Regions from separate parts of the Shewanella sp. LZH-2 genome, predicted to be linked through region 2. Evidence: predicted binding sites of a transcription regulator. Region 2 holds the regulator's gene; each other region holds the start of a gene.
The links. The regulator sigma-54, encoded in region 2, starts transcription at its own class of promoters, with help from an activator protein. The targets are predictions, from matches to a motif close to GTTGGCACGNNNNTNGNNT.
Positions count from the first base shown of each region.

Region 1: the regulator sigma-54 is predicted to act here: its motif matches at 3,620-3,638, upstream of JM642_RS11790 (YccF domain-containing protein).
Region 3: the regulator sigma-54 is predicted to act here: its motif matches at 3,033-3,051, upstream of JM642_RS06485 (flagellar assembly protein FlgT).

Region 1 is NZ_CP069350.1:2,656,137-2,661,063, reverse strand. It holds gene JM642_RS11805 (AMP-binding protein) at 1-1,542, shown strand, start outside; gene JM642_RS11800 (transporter substrate-binding domain-containing protein) at 1,858-2,610, shown strand; partial or broken gene JM642_RS11795 (alpha/beta hydrolase) at 2,683-3,033, shown strand; gene JM642_RS11790 (YccF domain-containing protein) at 3,129-3,536, opposite strand; gene JM642_RS11785 (1-aminocyclopropane-1-carboxylate deaminase/D-cysteine desulfhydrase) at 3,790-4,740, shown strand; gene JM642_RS11780 (NUDIX domain-containing protein) at 4,836-4,927, shown strand, end outside.
Region 2 is NZ_CP069350.1:795,752-800,678, reverse strand. It holds gene lptA (lipopolysaccharide transport periplasmic protein LptA) at 1-383, shown strand, start outside; gene lptB (LPS export ABC transporter ATP-binding protein) at 380-1,111, shown strand; gene JM642_RS03655 (RNA polymerase factor sigma-54) at 1,218-2,693, shown strand; gene hpf (ribosome hibernation promoting factor) at 2,722-3,009, shown strand; gene ptsN (PTS IIA-like nitrogen regulatory protein PtsN) at 3,012-3,455, shown strand; gene rapZ (RNase adapter RapZ) at 3,452-4,306, shown strand; gene JM642_RS03635 (HPr family phosphocarrier protein) at 4,293-4,568, shown strand; gene mgtE (magnesium transporter) at 4,758-4,927, shown strand, end outside.
Region 3 is NZ_CP069350.1:1,435,574-1,440,500, forward strand. It holds gene JM642_RS06470 (hypothetical protein) at 4-285, opposite strand; gene JM642_RS06475 (6-hydroxymethylpterin diphosphokinase MptE-like protein) at 285-1,610, opposite strand; tRNA gene JM642_RS06480 (tRNA-Arg) at 1,658-1,733, opposite strand; gene JM642_RS06485 (flagellar assembly protein FlgT) at 1,789-2,964, opposite strand; gene JM642_RS06490 (FlgO family outer membrane protein) at 3,243-3,875, shown strand; gene JM642_RS06495 (LPP20 family lipoprotein) at 3,872-4,321, shown strand; gene JM642_RS06500 (flagellar protein FlgN) at 4,444-4,869, opposite strand; gene flgM (flagellar biosynthesis anti-sigma factor FlgM) at 4,872-4,927, opposite strand, start outside.

The sequences.
Region 1 (4,927 bases), 1.9 Mb from region 2:
TACCGTCAATATCTTGCACAAATCGACGCGCTTGCAACAGGTTTACTCAAATTAGGCATAGGTCCAGGGGACCGCGTCGGTATTTGGTCACCCAATAATATTGAGTGGTGTTTAACCCAATTTGCTACTGCCAAAATTGGCGCCATCATGGTGTGTATTAACCCCGCTTATCGCCCTGAAGAATTACAATATGCCTTGACTAATGTGGGTTGTCGCGCGGTGATCTGCGCTGATAAATTCAAGTCCAGCAACTACTTGCAGATGCTCTATCAGCTGGCGCCTGAACTTAAGCAGTGCGCTGCGGGTCAATTACAGGCTAAGGCATTACCAGAGTTGCAATTTGTGATCCGCATGGGAGCTGAAAAGTCTCCCGGCATGTTGAACTTCGATGACTTATTAGTCGAGGTGAGCGAAGATGATAAAGCAATGCTTGCGCGTATTGCCAATGAACTCAGCCCCTATGATGCGATTAATATCCAATTTACCTCTGGCACAACGGGTAGCCCAAAGGGGGCGACCTTATCGCACCATAACATCTTGAATAACGGTTATTTAGTGGCCGAGGCAATGAGGTTTACCTGTGATGATAAGCTCTGTATCCCAGTACCTTTATACCATTGTTTTGGTATGGTGCTAGGTAATCTCGTTTGCTTGGCTAAGGGCGCAGCAGCCATATTTCCGGGAGATTCTTTCGATCCTCTCACGACCTTAGAAGTGATTGAGCGTGAGCGCTGCACCGCACTGCACGGTGTTCCCACCATGTTTATTGCCGAGTTAGAACATCCTGAATTTAAACGTTTTGATCTCAGTTCGCTGCGTACGGGCGTGATGGCGGGGGCGACTTGTCCTGAAGAGGTTATGCGTCGTGTACAGCAGTTGATGTATATGCAGGAGGTGTTAATCGGCTATGGCCAAACCGAGTGCAGTCCGTTAAATCACATTACTGAAATCGATTCTCCAGTGGAGAAGCGTGTTCTCACCGTTGGTCGTGCGTTACCCCATACTGAAGTGAAAATTGTCAATGAGTTTGGCGAAGTGCTGCCGATTAATCAGCCCGGTGAAGTCTGTAGCCGAGGATATTGCATCATGCAATGTTATTGGAATGATCCTGAAAAAACCGCCGCCACAATTGACAGTGAAGGTTGGTTACATTCGGGCGATATTGGCCAAATGGATGAGCAAGGTTACGTGCAAATTGTGGGGCGGATCAAGGATATGATTATTCGCGGTGGCGAGAATATCTATCCCCGTGAAATTGAAGAAAAACTCTATACCCACAAAGATGTGCAGGATGCCGCGGTGTTTGGCGTCCACAGTGATAAATATGGTGAGGAAGTCTGTGCGTGGATTAAAGTCCGCTCAGGGGCGTCGATTACTGAGGAGGATATTCGCCATTTCCTTACCGAAAAGTTTGCCTATTTTAAAGTGCCACGTTATATCAAATTTGTGGACCAATACCCGATGACCGTTACGGGTAAAATCCAAAAATTTAAAATGCGCGAGCTGATGTATCAAGAGCTGTACGAAGATATTAATGCCTAAAAGGCATAAACTTTCAAACCGACCCAAGCCCGAACGCTTGGGTTTATTTTTATATGGCCATCTGTGCTTAAGGAAAACATTGTCGCATGACCATCAGGTTTTCCTTCAGTCTTCCCCTTGTCGTAAAGATGTCGTTTTTGGCGGCGATAGTTCTGCCTACTCCGAGCATTGCTGTCTTAGCGTGGTTCTACAAGGCTAAACAGATAACAAATATTCGCTGTACCTATAGGTATGGCTGATTATACTGAATAGAGTTAAACCGATGAGCTATTTGTTTTTTTAGCGATTAATAGATGAGTCTTTGATGGAGGCATTATGATCCGCTGGTGCCCACTGATGTTTAGTTGCCTATTAACCGTGGCAAATACGACATTTGCTGACACGCTGAAGCTAACGTCATTACTTTGGCCGCCGTATTCCGGCTATCAACTCCAGCACCAAGGCGCGAGTGTTGCGGTGGCTAAGGCGGCATTTGAGCAAATGGAACAACAACTTATCGTGGATTTTTACCCTTGGAGCCGCGCGATTAAATTAGCCGTTATGCCGGGCTCTGACTACATTGGCTATTTTCCAGAATATTATTTTGAAACCGATAAGTTTATTTTTTCTAAACCGATTGGTATTGGCCCATTAGGTATTGTTGAGCAAAAATCCCGTCCCATTAGTTGGCATCATTTAGCCGATTTGAATCGTTATACTTTAGGTATTGTGCAGGATTATGTGAATACCGACTCGCTGGATGTAATGATTGCTTCAGGGAGTCAACCTGTTGAAGCGGCAACATCCGATGAGCAAAATATCAAAAAGGTGGCGGCTGGTCGTATTGACGGCGCTGTGATTGATATTAATGTGCTGCATTATCTACTTAAACAACCCCACCTTCAGCCGCTCGCAGATAAGTTACAGGTCAATCGACAACTTATTGCCAATAAACAACTTTATGTCGCGTTTCGTAATACAGAAGAGGGACGGCGTTGGCGGGATATTTTTGATCAAGGTTTAGCGAAGCTCGATATTGATAGCATTATGGGCGATTTGTTATTTCAGCAAGAAGCCTTAAGTCAGTAATGCTATTTTGCACCTAACCAAAGCTGTGAGATGACAAGTTTTGTCATCATTTTGTCTAACACCGCGAGTAATCAGTTGTGGGCGGCATTTCGTTATCACTGCTCAGCATGTTTGTGTGTGCCAGTGAGTATTTTGTCGGGTGATCGCGATGGGTTAATCAAGATCCAAACCAGCAGGGCATTGGTACAATATTTTAAGGTCGACTTAGTTGTGTTGGCCTATTGTGGTCATGACATCACCATAGATGCGCCAGCTAAACTGGCGCATTATCTCTTTGAAATCATCTGCTCACCGGAGCAGGATGCGGGTGAGCAGTTTGCTGATAGCGCTGATTTACTCAATGAATAAAGGGATTATTACGAAGCAGAATTAGTGCAATCGCTGCCGAACTATGCATCAGCACTACCCACCAATGCTGAGTAGTGCTGAGTAGTGCTGAGTGATATGCCTTACGCCTTGGCGATCATGGTTATTACGCTTTCGCTACTGTGGTTATTACGCTTTCGCTACTGTGGTTATTACGCTTTCGCTACTATGGTTTGCCCAATCGGCGTTAGGCTTAACAGCGCCAGCTTAAGATGTTGGATCCCGAAAGGGATACCGATAATCGTCACAAAGCAAGCAAGAGCATGGGCCAAATGACCTATGGCCAACCAAATCCCAAACAGTAAGAACCAAATGATATTGCCCACCATGCCAAAGGCGCCTGTTCCTAAATCTTCACGGCCAGTTAAATGACGGCGATTCATTTGTTCTTGTCCAAAGGGCCAGAAGGTCAATTCACCAATCACAAAGCAGGCGCGGCCGAAAGGAATACCGATAATACTGATAAAACACAAAATCCCCGCAAGCCACCAGGCTAGGCCCATCACAAATCCACCAAGGACAAACCAAGCAATATTGAAAATTAACCGTAGTAATGACATTGAAAACTCCTTATCTAATCCAAAATCTGTGCGACAGAAACAACATCAACACTCGAAATTATTAATTGATGCTTAAATGTCATAAGCGAGAATTATGCCAAAATATTTTTCATTAATAATCAATGGTATATTATGGTTTATACCTCTGCGGATTGTGAGTTAAGCTAATATTTCGTGAATTTCCTTAATTCTTAGGAAGAATTTGGCCAAGCCCGCGTTACACTAAACACCTTATCTCCCCTTGAGTAAATAAATGCTAGTTAATAGTCCCGTCGAATCATTTTCTTTTGCTGGCAGAGAGATCTTTCTTAAAAGAGATGATTTATTACATCCTGCTTTTAGTGGTAATAAGGCGCGTAAGTTTGCCTACTTTCTAGACCATGATTTTGCTGGTGTGACTAAGGTGATAGGTCATGGCTCCGCGCAGGCTAATTCACTGTATTCGCTGTCGGCGCTCGCCAAACTGAAAGGCTGGCAGTGTGATTTTTATGTGGACCATATTGCTAGCCACGTACTGACTTTACCGACAGGGAACTATGCCGCAGCTATCGCCAATGGTACACAGGTTATTGATTTATCAAGCCTGATAGCAGCTAATCCTTTTCTTCAGCGTGAGTCTAAGTGGACTTGCCATGACTATATTGAGCATCAAGTTTTGGCTGCTGAGCCTGACGCTTTATTTATTCCGGAAGGCGGGCGCTGTCAGTATGCGGAGTATGGTGTCAGTCTGTTAGCTGTTGAAATTGAGACTTGGGCAATGCAACAGGGACTGACTGAACTGAAAGTGTTTTTACCTGCGGGAACGGGAACCACGGCATTATTTTTAAACCAATATTTTGTGCGTAAGCAAAGTCACATTCGAGTGCTTACCTGCGCAGTGGTGGGCGGCGATGAGTATTTAGCGCAGCAGTTTTATGAGTTAAATCCTAACGCTGCTGAGCATCCACAGATTTTGAATGTGGGGAAGAAATACCACTTTGGTAAACTCTATCCTGAGTTTTATGCCATGTGGCAGCGGATTTGCGCCTCTGGCGTCCAGTTTGAATTACTCTACGATCCCTTAGGTTTTATGGTGTTAGAGAAGTTTTTACCGCAGTGGGGCGCAAGCCCTGTGATGTATATCCATCAAGGTGGTTTGCTTGGAAATGAAACCATGTTGCCACGTTATTTGCGTAAATTTGGTAAAAGTCGTACGACCCTATAGAGCAGATGATTTACTTAGTGACGCTAAGACATAATATGTTTGAAGCGACGTAATCTCTAAGTTAAGCTTACGACGTCAAACGATGGAAAATACTCATGACTGAAGCGGAATATCTCGCCAATTACGATCCTAAGGCTTTTAAGGCTCAGCTACTGACGGTTGATGCCGTATTATTTACCTATCATGA
Region 2 (4,927 bases):
GCTCAATTAAAATCCATGCGGATCAACTCCGTGCATTTTCTGTCGAAGGCGAAAATAGTAAAGTCTTACTGGCTACAGGAAATCCAGCAACCTACAGCCAAATCCTTGATGATGGCCGCCCTGCATCTGCTAGCGCCAAAGAGATTCGCTATGAAATGGCCACTCGGACGTTGACCCTAACTGGTACAGCGACCCTAGACCAAGCGGGTAGTCAAGTTACAGGCAATTTAATTCGTTACGATATTATTCAGCAAAAACTGATCGCCGAAAGTAGCGGCAATGGTGATGATCGCGTAATTACCATTATTCAACCTGATAATTATCAGGAAGAACTCAAAAATACACCAACAGATAAACCTGTGAAAAAACAGGATTCTAAATGACCCAAATCACCTTAAAAGCACAGAATCTCGCCAAGAGTTATAAAAGCCGCCAGGTTGTCAAAGATGTCAGCCTGACAGTAAAAACGGGTCAAGTCGTCGGTCTACTCGGCCCTAACGGTGCGGGTAAAACCACCACCTTTTACATGGTCGTGGGCTTAGTTAAAAGCGATAAAGGCCATATCTTTATCGACGATGATGATTTAACCGCCGATCCTATGCATCTGCGTGCCCGCAAAGGTATTGGTTACCTACCACAGGAAGCGAGTATCTTTCGTAAATTAACCGTACACGACAACATCATGGCGGTACTGCAAACCCGTAAAGAGCTCAATAGTGACCAGCGCGAAGAAGCACTAGAGCAACTGCTAGAAGAGTTCCATATCACCCATATTCGTGACAGCCAAGGCATGTCCTTATCGGGCGGTGAACGTCGACGCGTCGAAATTGCCCGCGCCTTAGCGGCCAACCCCAAGTTTATTCTGCTTGATGAGCCCTTTGCGGGCGTTGATCCGATCTCCGTTATCGATATCAAGAAAATTATCGAGCAGCTTAAAAGCCGAGGCCTTGGTGTACTGATCACTGACCACAATGTGCGCGAGACCTTAGACGTCTGTGAACATGCTTACATTGTGAGTCACGGTAATCTTATTGCCGAGGGCACACCCGCAGAGATCTTAGACAATCAGCAAGTTAGGGCTGTGTACTTAGGTGAACAATTCAGGCTATAGTTACTAAAACAAAGCTAATAAGCCTTGAATTTGAGAGCGCTAGGCTCCATCCATATGATATCAAGCGACCTAAACTCACAATAATAACCTAGGGATCAGCGGTAACATGAAAGCGTCACTCCAGCTCAAACTGGGTCAACAGTTAACCATGACGCCACAACTTCAGCAGGCCATTCGCCTGCTGCAACTGTCGTCATTGGAACTGCAACAAGAAATCCAGCAAGCCTTAGACTCTAATCCTCTTCTCGAGCTGGAAGAGGAGCAATTTGACGCGCCTAGCGAACGTAAGCAAGATATCGCCGATACCGACTTTAGCGAAACGACTGCCCAGCCACAGGAACAAGATAATTCCACCGTGGACATTGCCGAGTCGCTGACCAAAGAATCTCTGCCCGAAGAGTTACCCATGGATACCACTTGGGATGAAGTCTTTACCGCATCGCCAAACTCAGGTTCTGGCGCCAGCCGTGAAGATGACATGCCCTTCCAAGGGGAAACTAGCGAGGGGTTGTACGAACATTTAGAATGGCAAAAAAACCTCACGCCCTTCTCTGAAACCGATTTAGCCATTGCCACCGCGATTATTGATGCCATCGACGATCAAGGTTATCTCACTCAAAGCACTGAAGATATCCTCGAAGCCATGGGCAATCCCGAGATTGAACTCGACGAAGTTGAAGCCGTGCTCAAGCGTATTCAACACTTCGACCCCGTTGGTGTCGCGGCAAGGGATTTAAGCGAATGTTTACTGATCCAGCTATCTCATTTTTCGCCTGATACCCCTCACATCGAAAACGCCCGCATGCTGATCAAAGATCATTTAGATCTGATCGCCGCTCGCGACTTTAGGCTGTTAATGCGTAAGACCAAACTGAAAGAGGACGAGTTAAGGGACAGTATTGCGCTGATCCAAACCTTGAACCCTCGTCCCGGTTTACTCATCACCCCTGTCGATGAAGAATATGTGATCCCCGATGTATCGGTGTCGAAGAAAAACGGCCGTTGGGTGGTCGAATTAAACCCTGACTGCATGCCAAAAATCAACGTAAATCAGCAATATGCAGCAATGGCCCGAAGTTCAAAAAATCAAGCTGATAGCCAATTTATTCGTGGCCATCTGCAAGAAGCCAAGTGGTTTATTAAAAGCCTTGAAAGCCGTAACGAAACACTGCTCAAGGTGGCAAACTGCATAGTGCAATACCAACAGGGTTTCTTCGAATACGGTGAAGAAGCCATGAAACCTATGGTCCTAAACGATATCGCCGAGGCGGTAGAGATGCATGAGTCCACCATTTCACGGGTGACCACACAAAAATACATGCATACCCCAAAAGGACTTTTTGAACTAAAATATTTCTTCTCAAGCCACGTCGGGACGGATGATGGCGGTGAGTGCTCATCCACAGCAATCAGAGCTTTCATTAAGAAACTGGTTGCAGCGGAAAACCAGAAAAAACCATTAAGCGACAGCAAGATGGCTCAACTTCTGGCAGAACAGGGAATTAACGTTGCGCGCAGAACCATTGCGAAGTACCGAGAAGCGATGCTTATTCCCCCTTCCAATCAGCGTAAAAGTTTATAGCCTATTGTGAGTATCGGAGGACGTTTCTATGCAAATAAACCTAAGTGGACACCATATCGAGATTACTGAATCGTTACGGGCATATGTTGAGGAAAAGTTTTCAAAACTTGAACGTCATTTCGAACAGATCAATAATGTGCACGTTGTGCTCAATGTTGAGAAAATGCAACAGATTGCCGAAGCGAGAATCAACCTCACCGGTGGTGAAGTCTTCGCGACTTCAGAGCATGCAGATATGTATGCTGCCATAGACGTCCTGATTGATAAACTTGATCGTCAGGTTATTAAACACAAAGAGAAGTTAACAAAACACTAGCAATGGAACTTCGTACCATACTGCGGCCGGAGTGCACAACCTGCGCCACTCCGGGCAGTAAGAAAAAGGTACTGGAACTCATCAGCGACTTAGCCGCTGCCCAGTACCCCACCCTCTCATCTCAAGAGATCTTCGAAAGCCTCGTGGCGCGCGAAAAGATGGGTAGCACAGGTATAGGTAACGGTATCGCCATTCCACATGGTCGATTAACCGATATAACACAACCCATAGCGATATTGATAAAATGTGAGGAGCCGATAGCCTTTGATGCTATCGATAAACAACCCGTCGATATTTTATTTGCACTACTCGTGCCTGCCGACCAATGTCAGCAGCACCTAAGTACCTTGTCATGCATGGCTGAAAAGCTCAGTGACAAGCAAATATTAAAACAATTGCGCAAGACGCATGATGAAACGGAACTCTATCAGGTAATCATTGGATGAAACTGGTCATAGTGTCAGGGCGTTCAGGCTCAGGCAAATCGGTCGCACTTAGAGTGCTTGAAGATCTCGGCTACTATTGTGTCGATAATTTGCCTTTGCCTTTGATTGGCAGTTTGCTTGAACAGCTCAAAGGCAGTAACGATCTCGTTGCTATCAGTGTTGACGTGCGCAATTTACCAGAGCAAGACAAAGTGCTGGTTAAACAGCTTGCCAGCCTGCCTACGGGCACTGAACTCACCAGCTTCTTCTTAAACTCCAGCGATAAAGTGTTGCTCAAACGCTACAGTGAAACGCGGCGCTTACATCCCTTATCGAAGAGCCGAGTGTCACTGCAAGAAGCCATCAAGCTTGAAGGCAAATTGCTCGAGCCCCTGTCACAGCAGATGGATCACTATATAGATACCTCGAATCTGAATATCTATGAACTCAGCGACCAAGTGCGGCAAATACTCCTTGGCAGTGTCGATAAGGAACTGGTGATCAACTTCGAGTCCTTCGGTTTTAAGCATGGTATGCCGACCGAAGCTGACTTTATGTTTGATGTGCGCTTTTTGCCAAATCCCCATTGGGAACCGGAACTTAGACCTCTCACCGGTTTAGATGAACCCGTAGCGGAGTTTTTAAATCGCCAGCCACTGGTGAATAAGTTCATCTGGCAAATCGAGAATTTGCTCGAAACCTGGTTGCCCCATTTAGAGCGCAATAATCGTAGCTATCTGACGATTGCGATTGGTTGCACAGGTGGCCAACACCGCTCAGTCTATGTAGCCGAGCAACTAGCTAAACGTTTTAGTAATGGCAAACATAAAGTCAATGCGCGCCATCGAGAGTTGAGCCATGCCAAAACTTGAGCGCCAAGTCACCATCTGCAATAAACTCGGCTTACATGCCCGTGCCGCCACAAAGCTCGTGGTATTAGCCTCTGAGTTTGATGCCAGCATTACGCTGATCCAAGGTGAAAAACAGGCCTCTGCCGCCAGTGTATTGGGTCTACTCATGCTCGAGACGGGCATGGGTAAAACCATCACCCTCATCGCCGAAGGCCCGGATGCCGAGCCTGCACTTAATGCCATTTGTGCCCTTATCGACGCTAAGTTTGACGAAGCCTGCTGATGGTATCATCTCGATGATCCCTGCCGGTATTCAGTATCCTGTTTGGTTTTGATTTCAGCACCTTATACCAGTAAAACACATTTGTGACTCGACGCCCTCCCGTGCGCTAAATTACAATGTACTGCTGCGCTTTGGCTTAAGTCCTCAATAGCTAAACGCCAACCCATCCACCGCCGCCATGGAGGAAACATGCCTGTAGAAGCCTCAGACAGTTTACAAGCCGAACACCGTCTCGACCAACTGAGTCAAGCCCTCAACAGTGGTATGTTTGTGCATGTCAGGCAAATGCTACAAAATATGGCGCCGTCAGATATCGCATTGATTTTAGAATCGTCACCTCCCAAAGCTCGGCAAGTGTT
Region 3 (4,927 bases), 640 kb from region 2:
GTTTTAGCGACTGACAAGGGCAATGAGCTCATACTCTAAGTAATCAGCAAGATTAAGCCAATCGTGTTGCTCCTGAGCTTGTAGCATTGGCGCCAGCATTTGCTGAAACGAGGGTAATTGCATCAGCTCGGGGTGATGTTTCTCTATTGAATCGAGACATAAACGAAATTCCACTGATGCCTGAGCTTCCTTGCCTAAACGGAAGGAGTGGGCCGCTTGGCAAAGCATGTCTTCAAGGGACTGTTTTGGTGAAGGTTTTGGCGAATTATGTGGTTTAGACGACATTAAATCAGCTCCTTATATTGCGAACCGCGGATCTTCGCGCCCGATAAACTGGCTTGGTAAAACTTCACCTGTGGATGTTTAGCAATATAGCGTTCTAAATGTCGTAAATAAGCGCGAAGATTTAGATCAGTTGCAATCCGTTGACCTTTACCATTAATCAACCAATGTTTTGCTTCTCTCACCTTTTGTATCACAGCTTCAACCCATATTTTTTCAGATTTGTCCTTGCTTTCAAATGGATAATCATTCCAAAAAGCATGACTTTTATTATTGCAGTAACAAAAGTCACAGCCTAATAGTGTGATTTCCTTAGCATGTAACTTAACGGCTAAATCAATTGCTGGGTGAATCACACTGCCATTTGTAAACAGTCTCAGCTTGGGGTTCAGCTGGGCCATGCTGTCGTAAATTTTACTTGTGCCATAAGCCACAAATCTTGGCCCTAGCCAATGGGCTAATACTTCGGGGGCTACCCGAGGAAAATACACAAGATTGATTTCTTGGGTTTCTGACAAAGGCAAATGATAGGAGGATATTAAACCGTCAATACAGACCACGATATCAGGCTTAATCTGATGATGAAGTAAGCCACGTAAAGCCGTATCCGCAGCAATCAACAAGGGTTTCGATGGGCTTAAACTCAGTTGCTTAAGATAAGCATAATGTTCTTCTAAAGACGGACCTGAGCCTATAACAATTGCTTTGTATGGATTGTAGCTTTTCGTTAAATGGGCAGCATCAGGATCGTTGGTAATAAAAACCTGATTATCGGCAAAGCGCTTAAGGATCTCAGGATCATCGATTTGATGGTGTCGATTGGTGAAATCACGATTAAGCTCCATCACCAAGAGATCCCTCAGTGTGGCATTGTCATCACTGACGAGATTGAGATCTGGGGTAATGGCAACATTCGGAAATTGCAGCGTGGCACTGGGCATCGCATTTAATAGCACATTCGGATGACTGAGCCATTCCCTTTGATCGGTGTAACAAAGCAGTAATGCGAATACGGCTAAGTTTAAAATGCAAACTTCGATTTTTTGATATTGCGGATTATCCGTTAATAGACTCGGCACATCACCCATACCCACGCCATAAACCGTGACTTGGTGAACATTTGAGGGAAGGGTACTAATAAACAGCTGTGCTTCAGCGATACGGTCATGGCGACTGCTGAGCTGAATACCATTAACACTGATAGTTTGGTTTTGGCCTTGAACTAAGTGCGCATCAAGATGGTCAATTGATTGGCTTTTTATCGCAGCAGCCACAATTGGCCAGCGTTTAGCAATAATACTCAGATTAGTGGCAAATAGTTCAGTCATTCCGTTTCCTCGGAAGCTTTCGTGTTGATATTACCGACATCACTATCTGGTCTCTCCACAGGGACTCGAACCCCGATCGGCCGCTTAGGAGGCGGCTGCTCTATCCTGTTGAGCTATGAAGAGACGCTGGTGATTATACTGGTTTTATCTTTGATTAAAAGGCTTATGATTTAGTTGCTTAAATCTTAAGCGCGATGTCGTTTATCTGTACATTGTAAACCGCATTTTGGTCAACGAGTACGGCTGTTGCACTTTCTTCACTCACTTGTTCAATTTGCACTGTTGCTCGGCTTTTGGTAGCAATGGCACGCATTTCATTGAGTCTATCCGGTAAATTGCGTTGTAACACCACTTGGAACTTATCACCAACTCGAATGCCATGTTTTCGGCCTAGGTTGAGAATAATCCGATCTCCTTGACGACTGACAACTTGCCCAAGTAGTGGTCTACAGTTGAGCGTGTTATCAATATCGCGAGTCGCTTCTTGCAGCAGTTGGCTGATATTTTTGCCGTAGGATGAACGCCAAAATCTATCACTATTGGGGGCAACAATGGCTTGTTCCTCAAATTCCCACCGAGCCGATGTGCTGTAGGTTTTGTTCCATACTTCTTCACCGCTAATGCCGTGATAGAGGCTAAGCTTTAATTGGAACTGCCTTTGTGGCGCTTCATCCCACCATCCCATAAAGGTGGCTTGTACTGGCTCGGTTGAAATATCAATAATTTGCGGTAGTAAAATGTATTGGCTATCGGTAATTTCACTCAGCCAACTCGGAAGTCTATAGCCGCGGATATCGACCAGTTCTTGTGCGATATCGAGTCTTTCTTTGGCATGGATATGGCTGTATCCAGTTGATGAGTAGCCATCAATACTGTTACCGAGTCTTTCGGAGATGACTTCTTCAAATCCTGATAATTGGCCGTAGCGTAATTGTGCTCGATCTTTTATTTGGGCTTGGGGAATAAGGATCGCGGCTTTTAATTGGCCCGTAGGGCATTGTTGTGTTGGGTCATCATTTAGATCGAGCCTGAGCGACACATAAATTTTATTCCCTTGAATGCGTTCACTTACTAACTGAATACTAATCGCTTGAGCGTTACGATTAATGGCGAAGCTGTCTTGCGTGAGATTGCCGTTGGTGGTTTGTTGTTCACTGGATATTTGGATCCCGGTGCTGAGGGTGGCATAGCTAACCGCTTGATTGATGGCTTCTTCCCGCGCTTGGGCGATGTTGCCATTAGTGATGATTGCTTCACCACTGGCTTCGACCCATTCTGCTTGCGCTTGATTAGCTTGAAGTGCGGCCAGCAGTAGGCTGCTAATGATGAGCAAGTGCTTTCTGAGTATGTTCATTAATAAGCCCTTCAGGTCAATTGTGCCAATCAGTTGAGTCAGTTTAATGGCGGTTTTATTGGCTGTAAAAGCAAGTTTCGTGCCTAATTTATGAAATATACCCAAACCATCTGAAGTTGCTGAATAGGTATAGAGGGTAAAGTTATTGGCACTGTTGTCGATAATCAGGTGAGTTAATCAAGGATTGTATTTTGACTTGGTCTAATATTTGCAATCTTTTTGACTAAAGATTGCGGCTCGCTTTGAGGCGCATTGATATCGATAATGAGGTTATTCCCATGCTAAAGCGTGCGTTCATTCCCCTGGCTCTTTTGGCGCTGATTGGGTGTGCGACTAAACCCGTTGTGCCGCCAAAACCTAGCCTAGTTGATGGCAATGGTTTGCCGCCGACAGCGGTGATTAATCATTTAGCGCAGCGTATTGTGACTGAGCTAGTCAAGCAAAATGATGCATTGCGTCCTGATCAACCTATTGTTGTAACTACACCAGTATTAGTTGGCGACATGACGAGTACGAATGCGGTTGCGCTGCAATTGCAGCAGGGACTCATGGCATCGTTGCACAGTTTTCAATTTAATGTGGTGGAGTTAAATCTCGCTGATGGACTGCGTGTTACTGGTGAGGGCGATTTTATTTTGACGCGTGACTGGCAAAAATTGTCTACTAATTTGCCTGTTGACCATATTGTGGTATCCACGATGAGCCCGACGACCAATGGCTTAGCCATTAATACTCGAATCGTTACCTTAAGTAACAACCGAGTGGTGTCAGCTTCACAGACCTTTGTTACACAAAAAGAATTAAGCAATTATATGCAGCCCTCTGAGCAAGTGATCTCCCACGATGGGATTTTATATCGTCAGTCGGCTCCCGGTATGAATGAAGTGCGTGTATTAGGAGATGGAAAATGAAACGCTACCTGTTGGTGATTGCGGCGCTTCTACTGACAAGTTGTGCCTCTAGAGACAAGTATGTACAGTGGGAAGATGTTCCTCCATCTAGCTTCCCTAAACTAACGGCCATTGGTTATGCCCCGTTAGCGACTCAACCAGCGAAAGAGCAATCTCAAAGAATGTTGATGGCGATGCAAGCATCCAAAATTGTGGCTTACCGTGAGCTAGCTGAACAAGTATATGGTCAAAAGATCACCGCTAACAGCAGTGTCAGTGATTGGATGCTAACCGATGATAATGTTAAAGCTTCAGTCACTGGGGTGATCCGCGGCGCAAGAGTAGTTAAAAGTTATCCCGCAGGTGAGCATTATGTTACTGAGTTAGAACTTGATTTTTCTAAGGTATGGCAAATCTATCAACAGCAGAGTCGGCCACAGAGAATTAAAGAAGTCACTTACTTTTAAGGTGTCATCTCCTATCAACCAGAAGACAAGCATGAGATGGTTTGGGTACAGATAATCGATAAACAAAAACCGCGCTTACTAAGCGCGGTTTTTGTTTGAAATCCGTTTGTACTTATAACACCTTACGCTTTTAGATCATTGCCTAAGCTTGAGATTGTTGAGGTTTTACCTTTATCGTTATACGTCAGCGTGGTGGCATTTCGGCTCGCCTGCAAGGCTTGAGCAAAGCGGTTTAGGCTTGCAAGATTCATCTCGATCAAACTAGCATTTTGCGCGTTGAGATCTTTGCATTCCGCGAGAGCCTCTTTAACCACTGCCATTTTATCGGATAGCTCAACTTGCTCCGTGAGTAAGGCTTTATCGCTGTGACTAGCCAGCAAGTCATCATTTGCTTTAAGGGCTTGTAGACATGTTGATTTTTGCTCAGCAAGCGACAAAAGCAAATCGGCGTTTTGGTCAACCAAAGCGCCTTTTTCCTTAAGAATAATTTGTTTAAGAACAGCCAAATGGGCGTGTTGTTGATCTACCAGTTTAGCTATTTCTGTCATAGTTACTCTTTATTAAGCTCATTTAATTCTGCTTCGAAGCTGGCAATATTTGCAGCCA